Regions from separate parts of the Paraclostridium bifermentans genome, predicted to be linked through region 1. Evidence: riboswitches for the same ligand, from Rfam matches in the RefSeq annotation. Region 1 holds a riboswitch; each other region holds the start of a gene.
The links. Region 1 has a riboswitch for cyclic di-GMP ahead of KXZ80_RS15500 (response regulator transcription factor). Riboswitches for the same ligand answer to the same signal wherever they lie in the genome.
Positions count from the first base shown of each region.

Region 2: it holds a riboswitch for cyclic di-GMP, as region 1 does, so the genes downstream of both, KXZ80_RS09385 (glycosyl hydrolase family 18 protein) here and KXZ80_RS15500 (response regulator transcription factor) in region 1, are expected to answer to the same signal.
Region 3: it holds a riboswitch for cyclic di-GMP, as region 1 does, so the genes downstream of both, KXZ80_RS10855 (SpaA isopeptide-forming pilin-related protein) here and KXZ80_RS15500 (response regulator transcription factor) in region 1, are expected to answer to the same signal.

Region 1 covers NZ_CP079737.1:3,197,345-3,200,633, forward strand. The annotation lists gene KXZ80_RS15490 (class I SAM-dependent methyltransferase) at 1-90, opposite strand, end outside; gene KXZ80_RS15495 (ferritin) at 257-769, shown strand; gene KXZ80_RS15500 (response regulator transcription factor) at 817-1,443, opposite strand; cyclic di-GMP riboswitch class II at 1,504-1,587, opposite strand; gene KXZ80_RS15505 (helix-turn-helix transcriptional regulator) at 1,746-2,351, opposite strand; gene KXZ80_RS15510 (class D sortase) at 2,423-2,983, opposite strand; gene KXZ80_RS15515 (signal peptidase I) at 3,001-3,289, opposite strand, start outside.
Region 2 covers NZ_CP079737.1:1,936,146-1,939,434, forward strand. The annotation lists gene KXZ80_RS09385 (glycosyl hydrolase family 18 protein) at 1-1,309, opposite strand, end outside; cyclic di-GMP riboswitch class I at 1,503-1,593, opposite strand; gene KXZ80_RS09390 (EGFR-like transmembrane domain-containing protein) at 1,689-2,363, opposite strand; gene hcp (hydroxylamine reductase) at 2,522-3,289, opposite strand, start outside.
Region 3 covers NZ_CP079737.1:2,265,319-2,268,607, forward strand. The annotation lists gene KXZ80_RS10855 (SpaA isopeptide-forming pilin-related protein) at 1-1,337, opposite strand, end outside; cyclic di-GMP riboswitch class II at 1,387-1,470, opposite strand; cyclic di-GMP riboswitch class II at 1,513-1,596, opposite strand; cyclic di-GMP riboswitch class II at 1,640-1,723, opposite strand; cyclic di-GMP riboswitch class II at 1,766-1,849, opposite strand; gene KXZ80_RS10860 (DEAD/DEAH box helicase) at 1,892-3,289, opposite strand, start outside.

The DNA.
Region 1 (3,289 bases):
TAAAACAACATTTCCCCAACGCTCTAATTTTTCTCCGTTACCCATATCTATAAGTTCATAATCTTTCCATTTATCAGCTAATAATAACATTGATTTCCTCCTAAAAAATTAATCTCAATTTATGTATTATATCATATTATTCCTTGATATTTTGAGTATTTTAAAGAGTTTATATACTTATTCTTAAAATTTGGTAATACTATTGTATAATAGTATTGTATTAAAATTTTAAATGTTTACTTAGGAGGGGTTTTTTATGGCAAGTCAAAAAATATTAGATGCATTAAACAATCAGCTTCAAATGGAGTTCTTCTCTGAATATTTCTATATGTCTATGGAGGCATACTTCATGGATAACAATTTAGATGGTTTTGCAAACTTCTTTAATGTACAAGCTAAAGAAGAAAGAGATCATGCTTATAAGTTATTTAATTACATAAGTAGAGCTGGTGGAAAAATAGTTTTACAAGCTATTGAACAACCTAAGAGTGACTTTGAAAGTCCTTTAGAAGTTTTTGAATTAGCTTTAAACCACGAAAAACTTATAACTAATTCAATTCATGAGTTAACTGATTTAGCAATATCTGAAAAAGATCATACAACATCTTCTTTCTTAAGATGGTTTATAGATGAGCAATCTGAAGAAGAAGAAAGCATGGAAAAAATAGTTAGAAAGTTAAGATTACTAAAAAATGATCCTGCTGGTCTTTTAATGATTGACCAAGAGTTAGCTCAAAGAACTTACGTACCAATAGCTCCAAATGCTTAAAATAAAAAAAGCTGTTTAATAAATTTATTAAACAGCTTTTTTATTATTTACATAATGCTTAGAGTTTCTTTTTTAGAATTGTATCTTTTATATATGATTAAATCCCTTCTATTTCTCATATCTAATTTAGAAAGAATATTAGTTACATGTTTTTTTATAGTATGTTCACTTACGTATAATTCCTTTGCAATCTCTTTGTTTGTTAATCCAATAGATACTTTATCTAAAACCTGATTTTCTCTATCAGTTAAGACATTGCTATCTTCAAAATTATTGCCTGTTCTCTCATTTATCATTTCTTCTAATAAATCCACATCATAATATTTTTTACCTTTTATAACTGTATTTAATATATGCATTAATTCATCTTTTTCTGGTATATCTACTATATAACTATTGATTCCATTTTTAAAACATTCTATAAAAATTTCTTTATTTTTATCTTTATTAAAAACCATTATTTTTGAATTGCCGAAAACCTCTTTTATATCACTTATAGAATCTTTACTTTGTTCTATATCAACAAATACAAAATTAATATTTATTAAATTATAATCTTCAGCCTCTTTCAAATCTTTTATACACCTGACTTTATAGTCTTTAAATCTGTTACTAAAAAATAGAGATAACGCCTCTCTAATTATAAAAGATTTAGATATTATTAACACTTCCACATACCACCCCTATATAAAAATTTTTATAAAGATACATAATTGCATAATATACAATTATGCAAAATTGGAAGCCGGTTGCACTACTCACTCCATATATTCCAAGTGCCCAGATACAGAATATACTTCTACGTTTCTTTCATAATGTAATAAAATTGTTACACCTTTAGACTATATAATATCATATACTTTAGTGTAAATTAATAGATTTCGCCCTACATTTTTTCTGAAAATTCTATATATTTTTACATCATAACTATTTTTTCTACAAAATAAAACAAATTGAAACATCCTAAATATTTTAATTAATACAAATCATTATTTAAAATAATTTCTTTTCTACTTTTGTAATTCAATTTACTCATAACGTGACTTAAATGTTTTTTTACCGTGAATTCGGTTATATTTAACTTTTTAGATATCTCTCTATTAGATAATCCTTTGCTAGCCTCTATCATTACCTCTTTTTCTCTATCAGTAATAATGTATTTAGAATCTTTACTTTTCATTTTTCCTATAAGTTTATGTACTACTTGAGAGTCATAAAATTTACTTCCATTTAATATTTTGTTTATTATATACTTAAATTCGTATTCATCTTCAAAATCACATACATAACCATCTATATTATAATCTAAGCATACTTTAAGAACACCTTCACTTTTAAATCGATCTAATACCATTAAATAATTATTATATTCTTTTAGTTTAACTATTCTCTTTAAATTATCAAGCTTTGTATCGTAATTATGATATATAGCTAAATCATAATTTTTATAATTATTTATTTCTATATAACTATCGATATCAAATATATCTACATCTATATTTTTATTTTTATATATTTTCATTATTAAGTTATTTATTGTTTCTTTTATAATAAAAGAATTAGATAAAACTAATATATTCATCTTTGCCTCCTACAACTTGTAATACACTTTTTAGTAATAATTATAGTTAAGTATATTACACTTTTTGCACACTACTTTGTATACTCGCCTTTAACTATTAGTCTATGACTTCCTATATATTTAGGCGTACATGTTACTAAAGTTATTTCTTTTTTATCCTTATCACTTGAGTCTACCACTTCTACTTTATCTGGTGTAACAACTTCTATATTATTAACTTTATACTTAAATTCTTCGTTTCCAGATAAAACATTTATCTCATCTCCTACTTGTAGTTCATCTAAGTTTGAAAAAAACTTATTACTTGTATATGCCCTATGACCTGCTACTGCAAAATTTCCATATTCTCCTGGCATAGATGTATTTTCAAAGTGACCTACTGCATCTTTTAATATCTCGTTGTCTATACCTCTTTTTATAGCTACTTCTAAATCTATTTTAGGTATATTTAAAACTCCTATCACATCTCCTAAATTATATTCATCATTTTTAATATCACTAGTGATTATAGTTTCTTTATAATCTTCTACCATCTTATTATTTATTTTAGACGTTGTGTAATTTAAATATAAAACTCCACATATTACACATGCACCAAAAGCTATAAGTAACTTTCCAAAAGTACGTTTCATATTATCACACCCTCTTCTTAGTCTTTATAATAAAAGAATATAAATACTGCTAAAAAAATAATTTCAATAGCTATTGCCTTTGGATTAGATAGTAAGTTCATTACATATCCTACCTTAGGAATACTAAATTTAACTTCTCCTATTATGTTTTCTTCTTTTAAAATATCTGCATCATTTACATTATTATTATCACCTTTTGTTATATATCCTTCATCTGTTTCTTCTATTACTCTATGAGTTATTATTACTCCTTCATTATCTTTGTATGTCACGATATCATTTACTTTTATATCAGATTTGTCCTTA
Region 2 (3,289 bases), 1.3 Mb from region 1:
CATATTTTGTTTTTTCTGTTATTGATTTTATATTATCGTATGTAAAAAGTTTTCCTGTACTTTCATCATAAAGATACGGTGCTTTTGCTGTATCATCCCAATATTCTTTTAGTCCTGGATACTTTGATTTTAATTTATCTAAACTTCTGTATGACCATACTCCACTCATACGTCCACCATCTCCTGATGCTAATGGAGCTTCATTTACCGCTCCTCTTGATGGTGTCTGATCTGCATCTTTTGTAGTTATTGAAGCCTTGTTAAAAATTCCTGGCAAAGAATTGTTGCTACCCTTTTCAACTTTATCCCAGCCTCTAGTATAATAAGCTGCTCCTATTACAATTTTATCTTTTTCAGCACCTTTATCTACTAGGTAGTCAACAGTTTCATCTATTGATAAGTTATTACCCTTTATAGGGTCATTTTCATTTGGGTAAAGTGCTGTTTGGTGTCCACTATATTCATCCCATGCGCCCCTCATGTCATAAGTCATTATATTTGCAAAATTTACAATGTTAAAAAGATTTTTAACATCTATACCTAAATCGACTTTACTCTTAGGTGCAGGTATTGCTACAGAAAGTTCATACCCTTTATTTAGTTCATTACCTTGCTTATCAAGTTCTGTTCTGAATTCTTGTAGAAGTTTTATGTAATTTTCCTTGTCTGCTTTAGTTGCATTAGGTGTACCTTCATCATTTTTATTATCTACTAAATCAGGTTGTCTAACATCACATGGATATTCCCAGTCAATATCTACAAAATCCATATTTGTATACTCAATAAATTTCAGTACATTTTTTACTAATTTTGCTCTTTTATCTGGATTTGAGGCTACCTCAGAAAAGTCACCTGATTTTGACCATCCTCCAAGAGATACTCCTATTTTTAAATTTGGATTTTTTACTTTTAATTCTTGAAATGCACTCAATACACCAGCATTGGCAGCTCCCCACTGAACACCATCTTGACCTACAGGTGCTCCAACAGCAGCATCTTTATCTGTAAATTTCAAATTACCATTTGAATCAAAATCTAAAAAAGCAAAATTCAAATGAGTTAATTTATCTGCTGGTATATCCTTTGGATAAAAGTTTTCCTGTCCTCCCCAAATTGACCAGTCTCCATAATACATAACATTTCTTTTTTGATTATGGTTAACTGTGCTTTTAGAATGATTTGACGTTTGTTCCTGTGCATTTGCAATTATGCTATCACTTGAATATAATCCTTGTGTTATAATCATAGACATCATTATAGCTACTAGCACTTTACTTCTACGTTCCCTTAATCTTTTTAAATTTTTCATTCTTTCCCTCCAATTGGGCTGCACTAGGTTAATCTTGATATAAAAACTAGACGCTTATAATCTCACACTCTTATGCATCTTATTAACTTTTGTTTTTTCCTTAACAAAAAAAACTACTCCTAAAGAGTAGTTTAATGGTATAGTTAATAAGACATATAATAATGCCGTATAAAAACAAAAAGTATGTATACTCTTTGGCAACTGGCTGGCATAATATGTCTAAACATACCTTAGCCCCTATAGCTTTGCGTCATTAGATTTCCCTAATTTTGCCTATTAAATTTTTTCAAACAGATAATATTCACTATTTAGTGATTATTATCTGTTTAATTCACTGTAATTATAGCAGACATTTTTCTGATACACAACATAATTTTTATTATTTGTTATTCTTATTTTTTCTTCTTTTAAGGATAAATATTGCTAATCCTATAATTAATACTATTCCTAAAATAGATATTATCATTATATTTTGTACATTTGGAATTTTTGCTTTTACATGTATGTTTTCTAGATTTGATAAGTTTAAATTCCAATTATAGTTATATATTCCGTCTTTCTTTGAGTTTGAATTAGCATTTGATTCTACTAGTTCTATCGGTGTATTTAAATTAAAATTCAAATCAAATCCTGATCCAAATAAATTTAGCATTCCCATTTCTTCTTTACTCATATTTTTGCTTATATAGTCTTTTAATTTTATATTTATATCGTATGTGTTAGATAAAAAACTATCTTCTTTTTTTACACTTACTAAATCTCCAAACTTTTCTATTCCCTTACTATTGTTTTGTTTTAAGTCGGCAATATTTCCTAAGTTTTCAGTTATTTTATATCCTGTTTTTCCTGATTCTTCTATTTTCTCAACATTATCATAATTTGATTTTAATTCTTGCTCATTTATGCCATCCATTAAATAGTCACTACTTAGAATTTGTGCTGTAACACTTGCATTTCCTTTTTTATCTATATTAAGGGTTATATCTGAATTTACACATCCAGTTAGCATAAATATAGATACAATCATACATATAGAAATAAATATTTTTTTCATATGACTTCCTCCAAACTTTAATTTATATAACTATATTAACATATTGTGTAAAAAAATATTTATTTCTACATATAAAGTTTCTTATTTTATATAGTTAAATATACTTTATTAAATAAAAATAAAAATATAGCCTACTAAACGTAGACTATATTTTTTTATTATCCTAAGAACATTTTTAAATCATCTTCAACGTTTGTTATTCCACCTATTCCAAAGTTTTCAACTAATACTTTAGCTACATTTGGTGATAAGAACGCTGGTAATGTTGGTCCTAAATGTATATTTTTCACCCCTAGGTATAATAGTGATAATAATACTATTACTGCCTTTTGTTCATACCATGCTATATTAAACGCTATTGGTAATTCATTTATATCTTGTAATTCAAATACTTCTTTAAGTTTTAATGCAATAAGTGCTAGTGAGTATGAGTCATTACATTGTCCTGCATCTAATACTCTAGGTATTCCATTTATATCTCCTAAGTTTAACTTATTATACTTATATTTTGCACATCCTGCAGTTAAAATTACTGTATCTTTTGGTAGTGCCTCTGCAAATTCTGTATAGTAATTTCTTGATTTAGCTCTTCCGTCACATCCTGCCATAACGAAGAATTTCTTTATTGCTCCGCTTTTAACTGCATCTACTACTGCATCTGCTAATGCAAATACTTGGTTATGTGCGAATCCTCCAACTATTTCTCCTCTTTCTATTTCTGTAGGAGGTTGACAGTTTTTAGCTTGTTCTATTATTTCTGAGAAATCTTTATCATCTTCACTATTACCTTTTATATGCTTAACTCCTGCAAATCCCGCAGCTCCTGTAGTGTATATTCTATCTTTATAACTATCTTTTGGTGGTACTATACAGTTTGTAGTCATTAATATTGGTCCGTTAAAACTTTCAAACTCTTCTTTTTGTTT
Region 3 (3,289 bases), 930 kb from region 1:
GATGTATTATCATAACTTAATTTAGCTTTATTTGTGTAAGCCTTTTGTCTCTGTGTAACTTCTAAGTCATAATAAATTAAATAATGCTTATCTGTATTCCCTATATTAACAGTTAGCTTATTATTTTCAAATTTTATCTTATCTTTCATTTTATCTGTTACCCATTCAAAGTTATCAGATATATCATATGTACCTACCATAATGCTTCCATCTACTAATTTCATTCCATCTGGAATGTTATCTTCAATAATTGCATTTGTTACACTTTGATTATTAGGGTTTATATCAAGTGTATATTTAACCTTATTGTCATTAAGATTTACTATATTTATTGTATTTCCATTCTCATCTTTTGCTGTCTCATTAGTTCTACTGTATTTGGTTAACATCTTACCATCGTCTTTAGGTTTTACTATTGCTTTTGATGATAATGTTTCATCATGTTTAATTAAATCAACAACATTATCATAACGTTGCATATTTTGCTTTATTATAACACTATAACTTACTCTATATTTGTTATAGGTAGTTCCAAAATTTACATTCACTGAATTATTTTGTGTATTTATCTTTCCTCGAAAATCTTCTGTTACATCTTTCTCTGGCTTACCATATTGTGTTTCATAAACTTTTACAGAATCTTTAACTAACTCCATTCCATTAGGAATAGCATCCTTTATATATGCATTATACATAGTTGCATACTTTTCATTAACATATATACTATATTTTACTTTTTTACCTATAACAGGATTATTTATATTGTTTATTAATGTTCCATTTTCATAACCATCATATCCATCTGGATTATCAACAGTTTTATAAATTTGTCTATCAGTTACAGTAGGAGGATCTACTGGCGGTTTTTCATCGGGAGGAACTATTTCCACATCAATATATTGAACTGTACCATCTAAATTAACTTCAACTCTTTGTGTTGTGTTAGTTTCAACATTTTTAGCTGTAGCCTTTACACTCATGTATCCACCTATTGCATCATTTGCACCTTCACTAAACACAGCTGTAACAGTTGTTCCGTCTACATTTACGCTTTTAAAATGTTCTGGCGGATATTTAGGTTGAATATTTTCAAATACATCCGGCAATTTAAATGTTATTGTGTCTCCTGCTTTTATACTCCCTGGCCCATTTAATGCCTCGTAATTTAAATTAAACTCAACTTGTTCCCCTGATTCCAATTTTGTCTTGTTGCTTGTTAATGTCAACTTAACATTATTGTTTTCAGCAAACACTGTCATCCCTGGAGATATAATGTTTAGTATTAGATTTAATATCACAATCATACTAAGCATTCTATACCTTTTTTTTGTTCTCACAAAATCACCTCATCTTAATTTTTTATAAAAAAAGGCTATATTTATATTCAATAAATATAGCCGGTTGCACCACTAACTCCGCATACCCCAGGTGCCCACATACAGGGTATACTTCTTCGCCTCTATTTTTCTTCAATTTTCATAATTTAAAATAAAAAAGGCTATATTTATATTCAATAAATATAGCCGGTTGCACCACTAGCTCCACATATCCCAGGTGCCCACATACAGGATATACTTCTTCGCCTCTATTTTTTCTTCAATTTTCATAATTTAAAATAAAAAAGGCTATATTTATATTCAATAAATATAGCCGGTTGCACCACTAACTCCGCATATCCCAGGTGCCCACATACAGGATATACTTCTTCGCCTCTATTTTTCTTCAATTTTCATAATTTAAAATAAAAAAGGCTATATTTATATTCAATAAATATAGCCGGTTGCACCACTAACTCCGTATATTCCAGGTGCCCACATACAGAATATACTTCTTCGTTTCTATTTTTTAAATTAACCTTCATAATTATAGCGTATTTTAACATTTTTTGAAATTATATCTTATTATCTCTTCTTACCTTTACTAATTTTTTCTTTATATTTATTTGTTTATAATCTTTCAAGAATTTCTCACCTTTATAATTTAATAAGTCAACATATGAATACAGATCATGAACTTCGATTACTCCTATATCTTCATTATTTATTCCCTTTATATTACTGAATGTCCCTACTATATCTATAATTCTTATTTTTTTCTTTTTACCCGCATTTAAATATATTCTTGTTACTTCACTATGAGTTTTTTCCTTATTATTTATTTTTTTTCTGTTTTTAAAAATTTCAACTGATTTTTGTTCAAACTTATATTTGCTACTTTTTATTTCATCAATTTTTATATCTTCTAAAACATCTATATCGTATCCTATATATTCCTTTATTTCATCTATATATTTTTTATCTTTCTCACTTACTATAGTCACTGCTTTTCCATGTCGATCGTGTCTTCCGGTTCTCCCTATTCTATGAATATAATTTTCCTTATCCCTAGGAACATCATAATTTATTACCAATGATATATCATCTATATGAATACCTCTACTAGCTACATCTGTACTTACTAATACATTATATTTTCCGTTTTTTAAATCTTTAATGGTAAATATCCTTTTCTCTTGAGACATATCTCCATGTAATTGCTCTACTAAAAATTTATCTTTTTTCATTCTTCTATATAATTGAGATACCTTATCTTTAGTATTCAAAAATATTATTGTTGTTTCAGGATTTAAATCATATATAATATTCTTTAAATTTTCATATCGATCTTCATCTTTAGAATACATTAACTTTTCTTCTATTTTGTTTTTGTAAATACAATTTTCATTAACAATAATCTCATTATATTTTCCAATGTACATTTCACATATATGACTTATTTCTTTATCTATTGTGGCTGAAAATAATCCAGTCGTAACGGATGTAGGAATATTGTTAAATATAAATTCCATATCATCCACAAAACCTTTATTTAACATTTTATCCGCTTCATCTATAATAAAATATTCTAAATTATTTAAATTGATTGTTTCTCTATTTATATGATCAATTATTCTTCCAGGAGTTGCTACAACTATATGCACTCTTTGCTTCAGCTCAAAAATTTGCTCTTTTATTGGTTGTTTCCCAAATATAGCGCTACATCTGATTTTCTTTAATCTTCCTATATTTGAAATTTCATCTTTTACTTGAAGAGCTAACTCTCTTGTTGGAACTACTATTAATGCTTGTATATTATTATTTTCAATATTTATGTTCTCACATATAGGAATTCCAAAACTAGCTGTTTTACCACTTCCAGTTCTTGATTTAACTACAATATTTTCTTTATTTAAAAGCTTTGGAACCACTTCTTCCTGAACTTTTGATGGTTCTATGTATCCCATATTAAA